DNA from 3 places in the Cupriavidus sp. GW822-FHT02D05 genome. Region 2 is predicted to be linked to each of the others. Evidence: predicted binding sites of a transcription regulator. Region 2 holds the regulator's gene; each other region holds the start of a gene.
The links. The regulator FNR, encoded in region 2, switches genes on or off when oxygen is low (the NO sensors DNR and NnrR bind a similar motif). The targets are predictions, from matches to a motif close to TTGATNNNNATCAA.

Region 1: the regulator FNR is predicted to act here: its motif matches at 1,893-1,906, upstream of AC1RQK_RS13220 (oxygen-binding di-iron domain-containing protein).
Region 3: the regulator FNR is predicted to act here: its motif matches at 1,945-1,958, upstream of AC1RQK_RS16580 (DUF3149 domain-containing protein).

What each region holds. Positions count from the first base shown of each region.
Region 1 covers NZ_JBXAOE010000008.1:228,362-232,248, forward strand. The annotation lists gene AC1RQK_RS13210 (MDR family MFS transporter) at 1-982, shown strand, start outside; gene AC1RQK_RS13215 (glutathione peroxidase) at 1,058-1,696, shown strand; gene AC1RQK_RS13220 (oxygen-binding di-iron domain-containing protein) at 1,959-2,750, shown strand; gene gstA (glutathione transferase GstA) at 2,772-3,398, opposite strand; gene AC1RQK_RS13230 (LysR family transcriptional regulator) at 3,534-3,887, shown strand, end outside.
Region 2 covers NZ_JBXAOE010000007.1:245,556-249,442, forward strand. The annotation lists gene ccoP (cytochrome-c oxidase, cbb3-type subunit III) at 1-94, shown strand, start outside; gene ccoG (cytochrome c oxidase accessory protein CcoG) at 150-1,649, shown strand; gene AC1RQK_RS11980 (membrane protein) at 1,717-1,935, shown strand; gene AC1RQK_RS11985 (hypothetical protein) at 1,938-2,183, shown strand; gene fnr (fumarate/nitrate reduction transcriptional regulator Fnr) at 2,270-2,995, opposite strand; gene AC1RQK_RS11995 (sulfite exporter TauE/SafE family protein) at 3,294-3,887, shown strand, end outside.
Region 3 covers NZ_JBXAOE010000011.1:137,804-141,690, forward strand. The annotation lists gene AC1RQK_RS16570 (Bug family tripartite tricarboxylate transporter substrate binding protein) at 205-1,143, shown strand; gene upp (uracil phosphoribosyltransferase) at 1,258-1,908, shown strand; gene AC1RQK_RS16580 (DUF3149 domain-containing protein) at 2,038-2,184, shown strand; gene AC1RQK_RS16585 (helicase HerA-like C-terminal domain-containing protein) at 2,312-3,862, opposite strand.

The DNA.
Region 1 (3,887 bases), on a different contig from region 2:
CATGTGCTATCGGGGCTTGAGCCAGTTGCAGGTGCGTGGCGGCTCGGCGCGGGTGGACTGGGGCGGCGCGCTGCTGCTGACGGTTTCCATTGTGGCCTTCCTGCTGGCGATGAGCTGGGGGGGCGATGTCTACGACTGGATCTCGCCGGAGATCGCTGGCCTGGCGCTGCTGGCCTTGGTGGCGGTGACCGCGCTGGTCTGGCAGGAGCGCCGCGCGGGCGACCCGATGCTGCCGCCGCGGCTGTTCCGCAACCGCGCTTATGTGCTGGGCGTGGCGGCGTCCGCGATGGCTGCGCTGAATATCTTCTTGTGCATCTTCGCGCTGCCGCTGCATTTCCAGCTGGTGCGCGGCGCCGATGCGTCGGAGTCCGGTTTGCTGGTGGTGCCGTTCCTGCTCTCCACCGTGGCGGGCAATTTCATCGTGGCCGGGCTGGCGCCGCGCCTGGGGCGGATGCGCGGCATCCTGACCGGCGGATTCATTGCCGCGGCGCTGGGCTTGCTGGCGCTCGTGGCGGTTTCGCCGTCCACGCCGCTGGCGCTGGTCTTGCTGGCCATGATGGTGGCCGGCGTGGGGCTGGGCATGACCATGGTCGGCACCTTGATGACGGTGCAGAACGTGCTGGAGCGCCGCGATACCGGCGCCGGCACCGGCGCGCTGCTGGTGCTGCGCTCGCTTGGCAGCGCCTTTGGCGGCGCGCTGGCCGGCACCTTGCTGACGCTGGAATTCCGCCATGCCCTGCACGCTTCCGGCGTGACGCAGGCGCTGGACCTGGGCGCGCTGCGCCACGGCAGCGAGGCGCTGGCCCATCTCTCTCCCGCAGTGCGGGACGTGCTGACGGGCGGCGTGGAGTCGGGCTTCCGGTTGATTTTTGCCGTGGGCACCGTGGCCGCCCTGCTGGCGCTGGTGATCGTGCGCCGCATGCCGGACGTGGAGTTGCGCAGCAGCGTGACCGAGCACGCGGCCACGCTGGCCATGGAGTAAGCGGGAGGAGGCTTGCGCATCCATTTCACGCCCAACGGCGTAAACTACGGACAGACCATCTCCGGAGTTTCCTACATGCGCAGCCTTCCCGAACAGCGCTCACGCGCCCTGCAACGCATCGCCTTGTCCGGCGCGTTGGTCCTGGCCGCTGCCGCCGCTGTTGTCGCCGCGCCGCGTCTTGCGCAAGCCGCCGATACCCCGGCAGCCACCGCCGCCAAGCCGGCCGGCGCCTGCCCGGCCTCGCTCAACTTCAAGTTCCCCCGCCTGCAGGACGAAGCGCCGCAAAACCTCTGCCAGTACGCCGGCAAGGTCGTAGTGGTGGTCAATACCGCCAGCTATTGCGGCTTTACCCCGCAATACGAAGGGCTGGAGGCGCTGTACGCCAAGTACCGCGAACGCGGGCTGGTGGTGCTGGGCTTCCCGTCCAACGACTTTTCGCAGGAGCCGGGCTCCTCCAAGGAGATCGCCGACTTTTGCTACAACACCTATGGCGTGAAATTCCCGATGCTGGGCAAGTCGCACGTGCGCGGCAGCGATGCCAATCCCATGTACGCGCTGCTGGCCAAGCAGTCCGGCACCACGCCCAAGTGGAATTTCTACAAGTACGTGATCGACCGCAACGGCCAGGTGGTGGGCAGCTATAACAGCATGACCAAGCCCGACGACAAGCAGTTCGTGAGCAAGATCGAGCAACTGCTGGACGGCGCGCGCTAAGCCGCCGGGCTACTAAGCTGCCATCGGCACCGCACGGCTTCGCAGCCGTGAAGCCGTGCGCCACCAGGTTGAGCGCGGTAAAGCCGATCCCGGCCAGGCACACCGCCTGCCAGCCGCCAAGCGCCCAGGTGGCGCCGCGCACACTGCCCTTCAACGTGGCCGCGCCCATGGCATCGGCGCACGATTCGCTGGCTTCTTGACCAGCGTCAAGCCGCCGGGGCGCCGCCATCGCTACTTTCGCCGCTTTGGGGAGAGACAGACGATGGCCATCACGCTATACGATGCCGGCGGGCACACCTGCCTGCTGTTTTCGGACCTGGTCGAGGAGGAGCACGGCGAGGTGGTGCAGACCAACCAGTTCCTGATCGTCGACGCCGGCCACGGCGCGCTGATCGATCCTGGCGGGCACATGACCTACGGCGAGCTGTACCTCGCCATCAGCCGCTACTTTCCGCCCAAGCAGCTCGACTACGTGCTGGCGTCGCACGCCGATCCGGATATCGTGGCCTCGGTCGGGCGCTGGCTGACCGCCTCCGATAGCCGCATCCTGATCTCGCGCGTCTGGGCGCGGTTCTTGCCGCATTTCTGCCAGGCGGGCAAGACGCAAGGGCGCATCGTCACCATCCCCGATGCCGGCATGCCGATCGCGCTGGGCAACTGCACGTTGCTGGCGGTGCCGGCGCATTTCCTGCACTCGGAGGGCAACTTCCAGTTCTACGATCCCATCAGCAAGATCCTGTTCTCCGGCGACCTGGGCGCGGCCATGACCAGCGCGCGGGAAGCCGGCGCGGTGGTGAGCGATTTTGCCGCGCACACCCGCGCCATGCTGCCCTTCCACCAGCGCTACATGAGCGGCAACCGCGCCTGCCGGCTGTGGGCCAACATGGCGCGCGGGCTGGATATCGAGTGGATCGTGCCGCAGCACGGCCCGTCGTTTCGCGGCAAGGTGATGGTGGCGCAGTTCATCGACTGGGTCTCCACGCTGGAGTGCGGGCTGGACCTGCTTAGCCAGGACAACTACAGGCTGCCGCCCGTCACCACAACGGCAGCCTGACGCCCGGCACCGGTTGCACGATCAATCGCGCGCCAGCCCCTCGGCCACCAGCGCCTCGTGCACCTTCGGCCGCGCGGCCACGCGCGACAGGTAGGCCTGCAGCGCGGGGTAAGGGTTGAGCGGCATCTGCAGCATATTGGCCCAGTTGGCGACGGCGAAGCAGTAGGCGTCGGCCACGGTGAACTGCGTGCCGCACAAGTAGTCGCGCGTGGCCAGGTGCCGGTCCAGCTCGGCGAAGCGCAGGGCCACCTTGGCCAGGCAATCCTCGCGTGTGCTCTGCGCGGTTTCCTTGTGCCACAGCCACGGGCTGAAGACCTTGTGCAGCTCGGTGGAGACCAGCGTCAGCCAGCCCACCGCTTCCAGGCGCGCCTGGGTGCCGGCCGCCGGCAGCAGCGCCTTGCCCGGGGCGAGGTCCGCCACGTATTGCAGCAGCGATGCGGCTTCGGTGTGGCGCGAGCCATCGTCCAGTTGCAGCATCGGCACGTAGCCGCGCGGGCTCACCGCGTAGAAGTCGTCGCTGCCGTTTTCCGGCTCGCTCAGCTTGTGCCGGGCCAGGTCGACCTTGGCGAGCGAAAACGGCAGGCCGGCTTCGCGCAGTGCGATATGCACGGCCAGGGAGCAAGCGCCAGGGGAGTAGTAGAGCTTCATCGGGTAGTCCTCGCTGTTTTGGGTTCGGTTTTTCAGGGTTTGCCGCCACGCCTTGTGGTGGCAGTGCAGGCAGTCTAGGATTGCGAAAGCGCAATCACAATGCGCACTGACGCAAGCTATGGCTGCAAATCTGCAATGAACATACCCTACCAACTCTCTTCCCCCGATCTCGACGTGGTGCTGGCATTGGTGCGTTGCGCCACGCTGGCCGAAGCCGGGCGCCGGCTCGGGCTTGATGCCTCCACCGTGTTCCGCGCGCTGCAGCGCATCGAGAAAGGGCTGGGGCGGCGCCTGTTCGAGCGCAGCCGCGCGGGCTACCTGCCGACCGAACTTGCCCAGCAGTTCGCACAGCATGCCGAACGCATCGAGGCCGAGCTGGAGGCGGCGCGCGCGCATGCCTCGGTGTCGGCCGGCACGGTGTCGGGCCTGGTGCGCATCACCACCACCGATACCGTGCTGCATGGCATGGTGCTGCCGGCACTGGCGCCG
Region 2 (3,887 bases):
GGAAATCCTCACGCCAGAGCGTATCCGCATGTTGACGGCCTATGTCTGGGGCCTGTCCAACACCGGCGGCGCAGGCGAGGGGGCGAAGCAATGAGCCACTGCGCTTATGCTTGTCAGCCGGGCCCGCACCGCGGCGGGGGTGTTCGCCCATGAACGCCCCCGGACCGGAGCCGCTTGAAAGGAACGGGGCCGCGTGGGCGCCGCTGCGAGCGCCCACGCCTGATTCGGCGGACGCGGAAACGTCGGACGAGACCCTGTACGAAGTCCGCCGCAAGATCTATCCGCGCTCGGTGTCGGGTGCGTTCTCGAGCTGGCGGGTCTGGATGGTGGTCCTGACCCAGCTGTTCTTCTATGGCATGCCCTGGCTGCAGTGGAATGGCCGCCAGGCCATGTTGTTCGATCTCGGCGCGCGCAAGTTCTATATCTTTGGCCTGGTGCTGTGGCCCCAGGACGTGATCTACCTTGCCGTGCTGCTGGTGATCTCCGCGGTGTCGCTGTTTCTCTTCACGGCGATCGCGGGGCGGCTGTTTTGCGGCTACGCTTGTCCGCAGACGGTGTACACCGAGATCTTCATGTGGATCGAGCGGCATGTGGAAGGCGACCGCTTTGCCCGCATCCGCCTGGACGGCGATCCTTGGAGCGTGCGCAAGCTGCGCCTGAAGGCCACCAAGCACACGCTCTGGATCGTGATCGCGCTATGGACGGGCTTTACCTTCGTCGGCTATTTCTCGCCCATTCGCACGCTCGGCGCGCAGGTGCTGAGCCTCTCGCTGGGTCCGTGGCAGACGTTCTGGATGCTGTTTTACTCGTTTGCCACCTGGGGCAACGCCGGCTTCATGCGCGAGCAGGTCTGCAAGTACATGTGCCCGTATGCGCGCTTCCAGAGCGTGATGGTGGATCGCGACACCTATGTGGTCACCTATGACGTGGGCCGCGGCGAGCCGCGCGGCAGCCGCTCGCGCAAGGCGGACCACAAGGCCGCCGGGCTGGGCTCGTGCGTGAATTGCAGCATCTGCGTGCAGGTCTGTCCTACTGGCATCGATATCCGCGATGGCCTGCAATACGACTGCATTGGCTGCGGCGCCTGTATCGACGCCTGCAACCAGGTCATGGACAAGATGGCTTACCCGCGCGGGCTGATCCGCTATACGTCCGAGAACGCCATGCGCAGCGCGCTCTCCGAGACCGTGGCGCGCAAGCGCCTGGTGCGGCCGCGCACGGTGATCTACTCGGTGATCTGGCTGGCGCTGGTCGCCGGCTTCATGGCCTCGCTGGCCATGCGCACGCCGCTCAAGGTCGATATCATCCGCGACCGCGGCGCGCTGGGGCGGGAAGTGGAAGGGCGCTGGATCGAGAACGTGTACCGGCTGCAGCTGATCAACACGACCGAGGCGCCAATGCGCGTCGCCGTCAGCGCGGGCAGCGATGAGCTCAAGGGCCTGGCTGTGGAATATGATCACGCTGCCGGCAACCTGGAGCCCACGTCCAATCGCCTGATTCCCATCCGGGTGCGCGTGCCGATCGAGTCCGCGGCGCAGGGCACGCACAAGATCGAGGTCACAGTGACCGCGGTGCCCGACGAGGGCGCGGGGAGCCATGGCGCGGAGATTCGACAGAGCACCAGCTTTATCGTGCCGCGCAATCTATGAGGCGGCAGGGACGCTGGTTGCACCAATCCGTACGCAACATACGCGATCTAGATCTAGAGGAGGCCAGATGACGCAGCAAAGTAATCCCTGGTGGAAGGAGCCATGGCCGTGGCTGCTGATGAGTGGGCCGTTCGTGGCCATGGTGGCCTGCGGGGTCACGATCTGGCTGGCCATGACCCATCCGGATCCGCCCATTGAGGAAGGGGTGGCGCGCCACGGCCTGGTGGTTGAGAAGGCGGGCAGCGCGGCACGCCAGGCAGCGCCGGTCGCGGCGCAAGCGAGGTGATCATGAGGCTACGCTGGCTGATGTGGGTGCTGTGGCCCGCTTTCCTGGTCGCCGGGCTGACGACCGCGCTGGTATTCTCCATGGTCGATCCCGGCGACCTGCGCTTCTTCGGCCAGCCGGTCGAGGCATCGCGGGAGGCGGTCTACACCGTGGGTTTCCTGATCGCGTGGGTGCTGTGCGCGCTGTCGAGCGGCTTGACGCTGTACACCATGCCCACGCGGCTGGCGGACACGGACGAGCTGGAGTGATTGCGATGCGCGCCTTGCCGGTTCAGGCCAGCAGGCGCGGCATCGCGGCGAGCCGCCGCGGGCGAGGGCGGCGCGCGACGTGCAGGTCAGCAGGACTTGTTGACGATCTGCTTGATCCCCACCATGTCGACCAGCTTGACGTGGCGCTGGCGGATCTGGATCAGGCCGGCTTCCGCAAAGCGCGAGAACAGGCGGCTGACGGTTTCGAGCTTGAGCCCCAGGTAGCTGCCGATTTCCTCGCGGCTCATGCGCAGCACGAACTCGGAGGCCGAATAGCCGCGCGCGGACAAGCGCTCGGACAGGTTGATCAGGAAAGCGGCAAGCCGCTCCTCGGCGCGCATCGATCCGAGCGTGATCAACATGACCTGGTCCTGCGAGATCTCCTTGCTCATCAGGCGCATGAACTGATGCTGCAGCGACGGCAGGACGTTGGACAGCGTCTGGAGATCGCCAAAGCGTACCACGCAGACTTCGGTATCTTCCAGCGCGGTGGCGTCCGACGCATGCTGCATCTCGCCAAGGCCGTCGAGGCCGACGACTTCGCCGGGAAGGTGGAAGCCCGTGATCTGCGAGCGGCCGTCTTCCATTGTCAGGTGGGTCTTGAGCGTGCCGAAGCGGATCGCGTAGACGGCGGTGAGAGGATCGCCGAGGCGGTACAGGGTTTCGCCCTTGCGTACGCGCACCCGGTCCTGGACCAGCGTATCCATCTTTTCGAGGTCCTGCTGCGACATGCCGACGGGCAGGCAGAGCTGGCCGAGCGAGCAAGTGGAGCAGCGGGGCGACATCTCGGTAATGGGAATGGTGGTGAGCAATTGGGGCCTGTCGGTTTAGCGCAGTCAGTCAAGCGCGATGTGGCGGGCGCATTGAGTTGAGAGCTTGACGTTGAGAGTCGTCGGTTGGAAGCGCTATCCACATCGGCCTGGCGCGCGGGTCTTGCGGCAGTGCGCTATCTGTGCAGCGCGGCTTGCCGTGCCCGTCGTCATGTTGTGCGAGCGCGCTGGTGTGCGCGGGCGCAAGGCCTCATGTTGATAGCGCCTCTTGGAGCTGCGGGGGCGCGTTCGCCGCATTTTACCGCGCCAGACGTTGCGATTGTGTGATTGGGAGGAGAAGTTGACCATAGGCGTGCTTATCAGCGTATTTACCTTGGCTTTGCTGGGCGGCGTGCACTGCGCCGCCATGTGCGGCGGGATCGCGCTGGCGGCGGAGCAGGGCGGCGTTGCGCGCGTGCCTGCCACGGTGCTCCGGCGTCCCGGCCATTGGTTGCTGGAACTGCTTGTCATGCATGCCGGGCGGCTGAGCATGTATGCGGTGCTGGGAGGCTTGCTGGGCGCCCTTGGCGCCGGCGTCTGGAAGACGCAGTACCTGCCGCTGCAGCGCTGGCTGTTCGGGGTCGGCAGTGTAATGCTGGTGCTGTCGGGCTTGTGGATGTTGCGCGGGCGCACCATGGGTACGGGTTGGCTGGAGCGGCTCGCCGCCCGGGGCGCGGGTGGCTTGCTGCGCGGCCTTGGTGCCGTCGGGGCGCGCTTGCCGGCTGTGGCCCGGGCGTATGGGCAGGGCCGGTTGCTGCGCCGCTACGGCATGGGGCTAGCCTGGGGGCTGGTCCCGTGCGGCATGGTGTACGGTGCTCTTGCCATGGCGTTGCTGGCCGGCAATGCCCCGTCGGGCGCGCTGGTGATGGCCGTGTTTGGCCTGGGCACCCTGCCG
Region 3 (3,887 bases), on a different contig from region 2:
AGCCTGCCTGGCTGGCTGGCAACCCTGGCAGCCAGCCTGAAACTGCCGTAAGCTCGCCGGTCGGCGCGTCAAACGCGCGCCGCATAAGAAAAACCAGGAGCATTCATGACGGCAGCACCCCTCGCTATTCTTTCCTCGCGCATTCCCGTTCCAGTCAAAAAGCAGACCGCCGCCCGCCCGCTGCTGATCGCCGCCGCGGTTGCCATGCTCGCAAGCGGCTGGCTGCCCTCGGCCGCCAGCGCGGCCGATTACCCCGTCAAGCCAATCCGCTTCATCGTGCCTTACGCTGCTGGCGGCACCACTGACCTCGTGGCGCGCACGGTCGGCCAGAAGGTGGCGGAGAAGCTCGGCCAGCCCGTGGTCGTGGAGAACCGCCCCGGCGCTGGCGGCAATATCGGCATGGAGGCGGTCGCCAAGGCCGCGCCTGACGGCTACACCATCGGCTTCGGCGCCATCTCGACCAATGCGTTGAACCCGCATATCTACAAGCACGTGCCGTTCGACCCGCGCAAGGATTTCACCGCGGTCAGCCTGCTTGGCACCTCCACCATTGTGCTGGAAGTCAGCAACAGCCTGCCGGTAAAGAATGTGGCCGAGCTGGTCAGCTACGCCAAGGCCCATCCCGGCCTGACCTACGCCACCGCGGGCACCGGCACGTCCATGCACCTGGCGGGCGCGATGTTCGCGCAGATGACGCAAACGGGCCTGACCCATGTGCCATACAAGGGCAGCAGCCCGGCCATCAACGACATGCTGGGCGGCCACGTGCAGGTGATGTTCGACAACCTGCCCGCCTCGCTGCCGCACATCCAGGGCGGCAAGCTGCGCGCGCTGGCGGTGGCCGGCAAGAGCCGCTCGCCAGCGCTGCCGAACGTGCCGACGCTGGCCGAGGCCGGCCTGGCGGGCTACGCCGTCGAGCCGTGGTTCGGCGTGTACGGCCCGGCCGGGCTACCCGCGCCGGTGGTGCAGGCACTCAATGCCGCCTTCATCGCGGCGCTGGGCAATGCGGACGTGAAGGACAAACTCGGGCAGGCAGGCTTCAACCCCAAGGGCTCGAGCGCGGCTGACCTGCAGTCGCTGACGCTGTCCGAGTACGAGAAATTCGGCAAGGTCGCCAAGAGCGCCAGCATCTCGGTGGATTGAGCGCAGGCGGGGCTGCGCGCTTGCGGCGGGAGGATCGCCGGGGGCGCGCAGCCCCGCATCCATTACAATCCGGCTGCAACGGGCCCTCGCGCCCACTCCTGCCGACTACCCGCCATGAAGCAAGATCCGCGTTTCCCCAAGCTGTACATCCTCGATCACCCGCTGATCCAGCACAAGCTCTCCCATATGCGCGACAAGGACACCTCCACGCGCACGTTCCGCGAGCTGCTGCGGGAAATCACGCTGCTGATGGGCTATGAAATCACGCGCGACCTGCCGCTGACCACGCGCCGCATCGAGACGCCCTTGGTGGAGCTGGACGCGCCGGTGATCGCCGGCAAGAAACTCACCATCGTGCCGGTGCTGCGCGCCGGCGTGGGCATGAGCGACGGCCTGGTCGAGCTGATTCCCTCGGCCCGCATCGGCCATATCGGCGTCTACCGCGACGACCAGCACCGCCCGGTGGAATACCTGGTGCGCCTGCCCGACGTGGAAGACCGCAGCTTTATCCTGTGCGACCCGATGGTCGCCACCGGCTACTCCGCCGCGCATGCGGTGGATGTGCTCAAGCGCCGCGGCGTCAAGGATGATGCGATTACGTTCGTGGCGCTGGTGGCAGCGCCGGAAGGCGTCGAAGTATTCCAGAAGGCACATCCCGGCGTGAAACTGTTCGTCGCCTCCCTGGACAGCCACCTGGACGAGCACGCGTACATCATCCCCGGCCTCGGCGACGCGGGCGACCGGCTGTTCGGCACCAAGAACTGAGTTTTCCTGGCAAGCCGGGCACTGTCTGCGCCCGGCTTGACCGGCCTCAATCCCGCCGGCCGCGGCGCTCCCTAGACTATCGGCAGCGGCACACCGTCCGGTGTGCCTCGCCTGACCTGGGAGACCCACATGGCAGCCTTGAAGATCCTGTTTTCGACCCCCACCGGGCTGATGAGCCTGGCCGTCATCGCCTTCATCATCGGCATGGGCTGGTTCTTCACCCGGCTGTTCCTGCGCAAGATGCGGGAAGACGAGGCAGCGGCGCAACGCCGCTAAGACGCAAGTCCCGCCCGCTGGCGTTATCGCCGACGGACCGGCTGGCCGATACCACGCCATGGCTATGCGCCGCGCCCGCCGATCTCGCCGGACGTGGCACACCGGAGCGGCCGACGGCCGGCGCCTCCTACTTCTTCTTGCCCGAGCCCAGCAAGCTGCCCAGCACGCCGCGAATCAGCTCGCGCCCGACCTGCGAGCCCACCGTGCGCGCGGCCGACTTGGCCATCGACTCCAGGATGGAATCGCCGCGCCCGGTCTTGCCCGTGCCCTTGGTCAGCCCGCCGAAGATCTCGCCCGCCTGGTCCAGCCAGCCGCCGCCCTGCGCGGGCGGCGCTTCGGGCTGGCCAGCCGTAGGCGCGGGCGCGGGTGCGCCGCCGCCAGCGGCGGGGGCAGACCCAGGCGCGGCGGCGCGGCCCTTGAGCTTCTCGTAGGCCGACTCGCGATCGATGGTCTGCTCATAGGTGCCGGCCACCAGCGAGTTCGCCAGCAATTGCTTGCGCTCGTCGTCGGTGATCGGGCCGATCCGGCTGCCGGGCGCCAGCACCCAGGCGCGTTCCGTGATGCCGGGGATGCCCTTGGCGTCCAACAACGACACCAGCGCTTCGCCCACACCGAGCTCCCCGATGGCCTTTTCCAGGTCCAGCCCCGGCTTGGCCCGCATGGTGGTGGCCGCCACCTTGACGGCCTTCTGGTCACGCGGCGTGAAGGCGCGCAGCGCGTGCTGCACGCGGTTGCCGAGCTGGCCCAGCACGGTATCGGGGATGTCGACAGGATTCTGCGTAACGAAATACACGCCAACGCCCTTGGAGCGGATCAGCCGCACCACCTGCTCGATCTTGTCGAGCAGGGCCTTGGGCGCGTCGTTGAACAGCAGGTGCGCCTCGTCGAAAAAGAACACCAGCTTGGGCTTGTCAAGATCGCCCGCCTCGGGCAGTTTCTCGAACAGCTCCGACAACAGCCAAAGCAGGAAAGTGGCGTAGAGCTTGGGCGAATTCAGCAGCTTGTCGGCGGCCAGGATATTCACCACGCCCTGCCCGTTCTCGGTCTGGATGAAGTCGTCCAGGTTGAGCATGGGTTCGCCGAAGAACACGTCTGCGCCTTGTGACTCCAGCGCCATCAGCCCGCGCTGGATGGCCCCGATCGAGGCCGCGGAGATATTGCCGTATTCGGTGGTGAACTGGCCCGCGTTGTCGCCCACGTACTGCAGCATGGCGCGCAGGTCCTTGGCGTCGAGCAGCAGCAGCCCGTTGGCGTCGGCGATGCGGAAAACCAGGTTGAGCACGCCCTGCTGGGTGTCGTTGAGTTCCAGCATGCGCGACAGCAGCAGCGGCCCCATATGGGAGACCGTGGCGCGCACGGGATGGCCCTTTTGCCCGAACACATCCCACAGGGTGGTGGGGCAGGCGCCCCACACCGGCTCGGGCAGGCCGAGCTCGGCCAGCCGGGCCTTGAGCTTGTCGGAGAGCTTGCCCGGCTGGGAAATGCCGGTCAGGTCACCTTTGACGTCGGCCATGAAGACCGGCACGCCCAGCCGGGAGAAACCCTGGGCCAGGCTTTGCAGGGTCACGGTCTTGCCGGTGCCGGTGGCGCCGGTGATCAGGCCGTGCCGGTTGCCCATCTCGGGCAGCAGGGCAAGTTCCAGCTCGGCGTTCTTGGCGATGATGATGGGTTCGGCCATGGTCTCTCTGGTTGGCAAGCCGCGC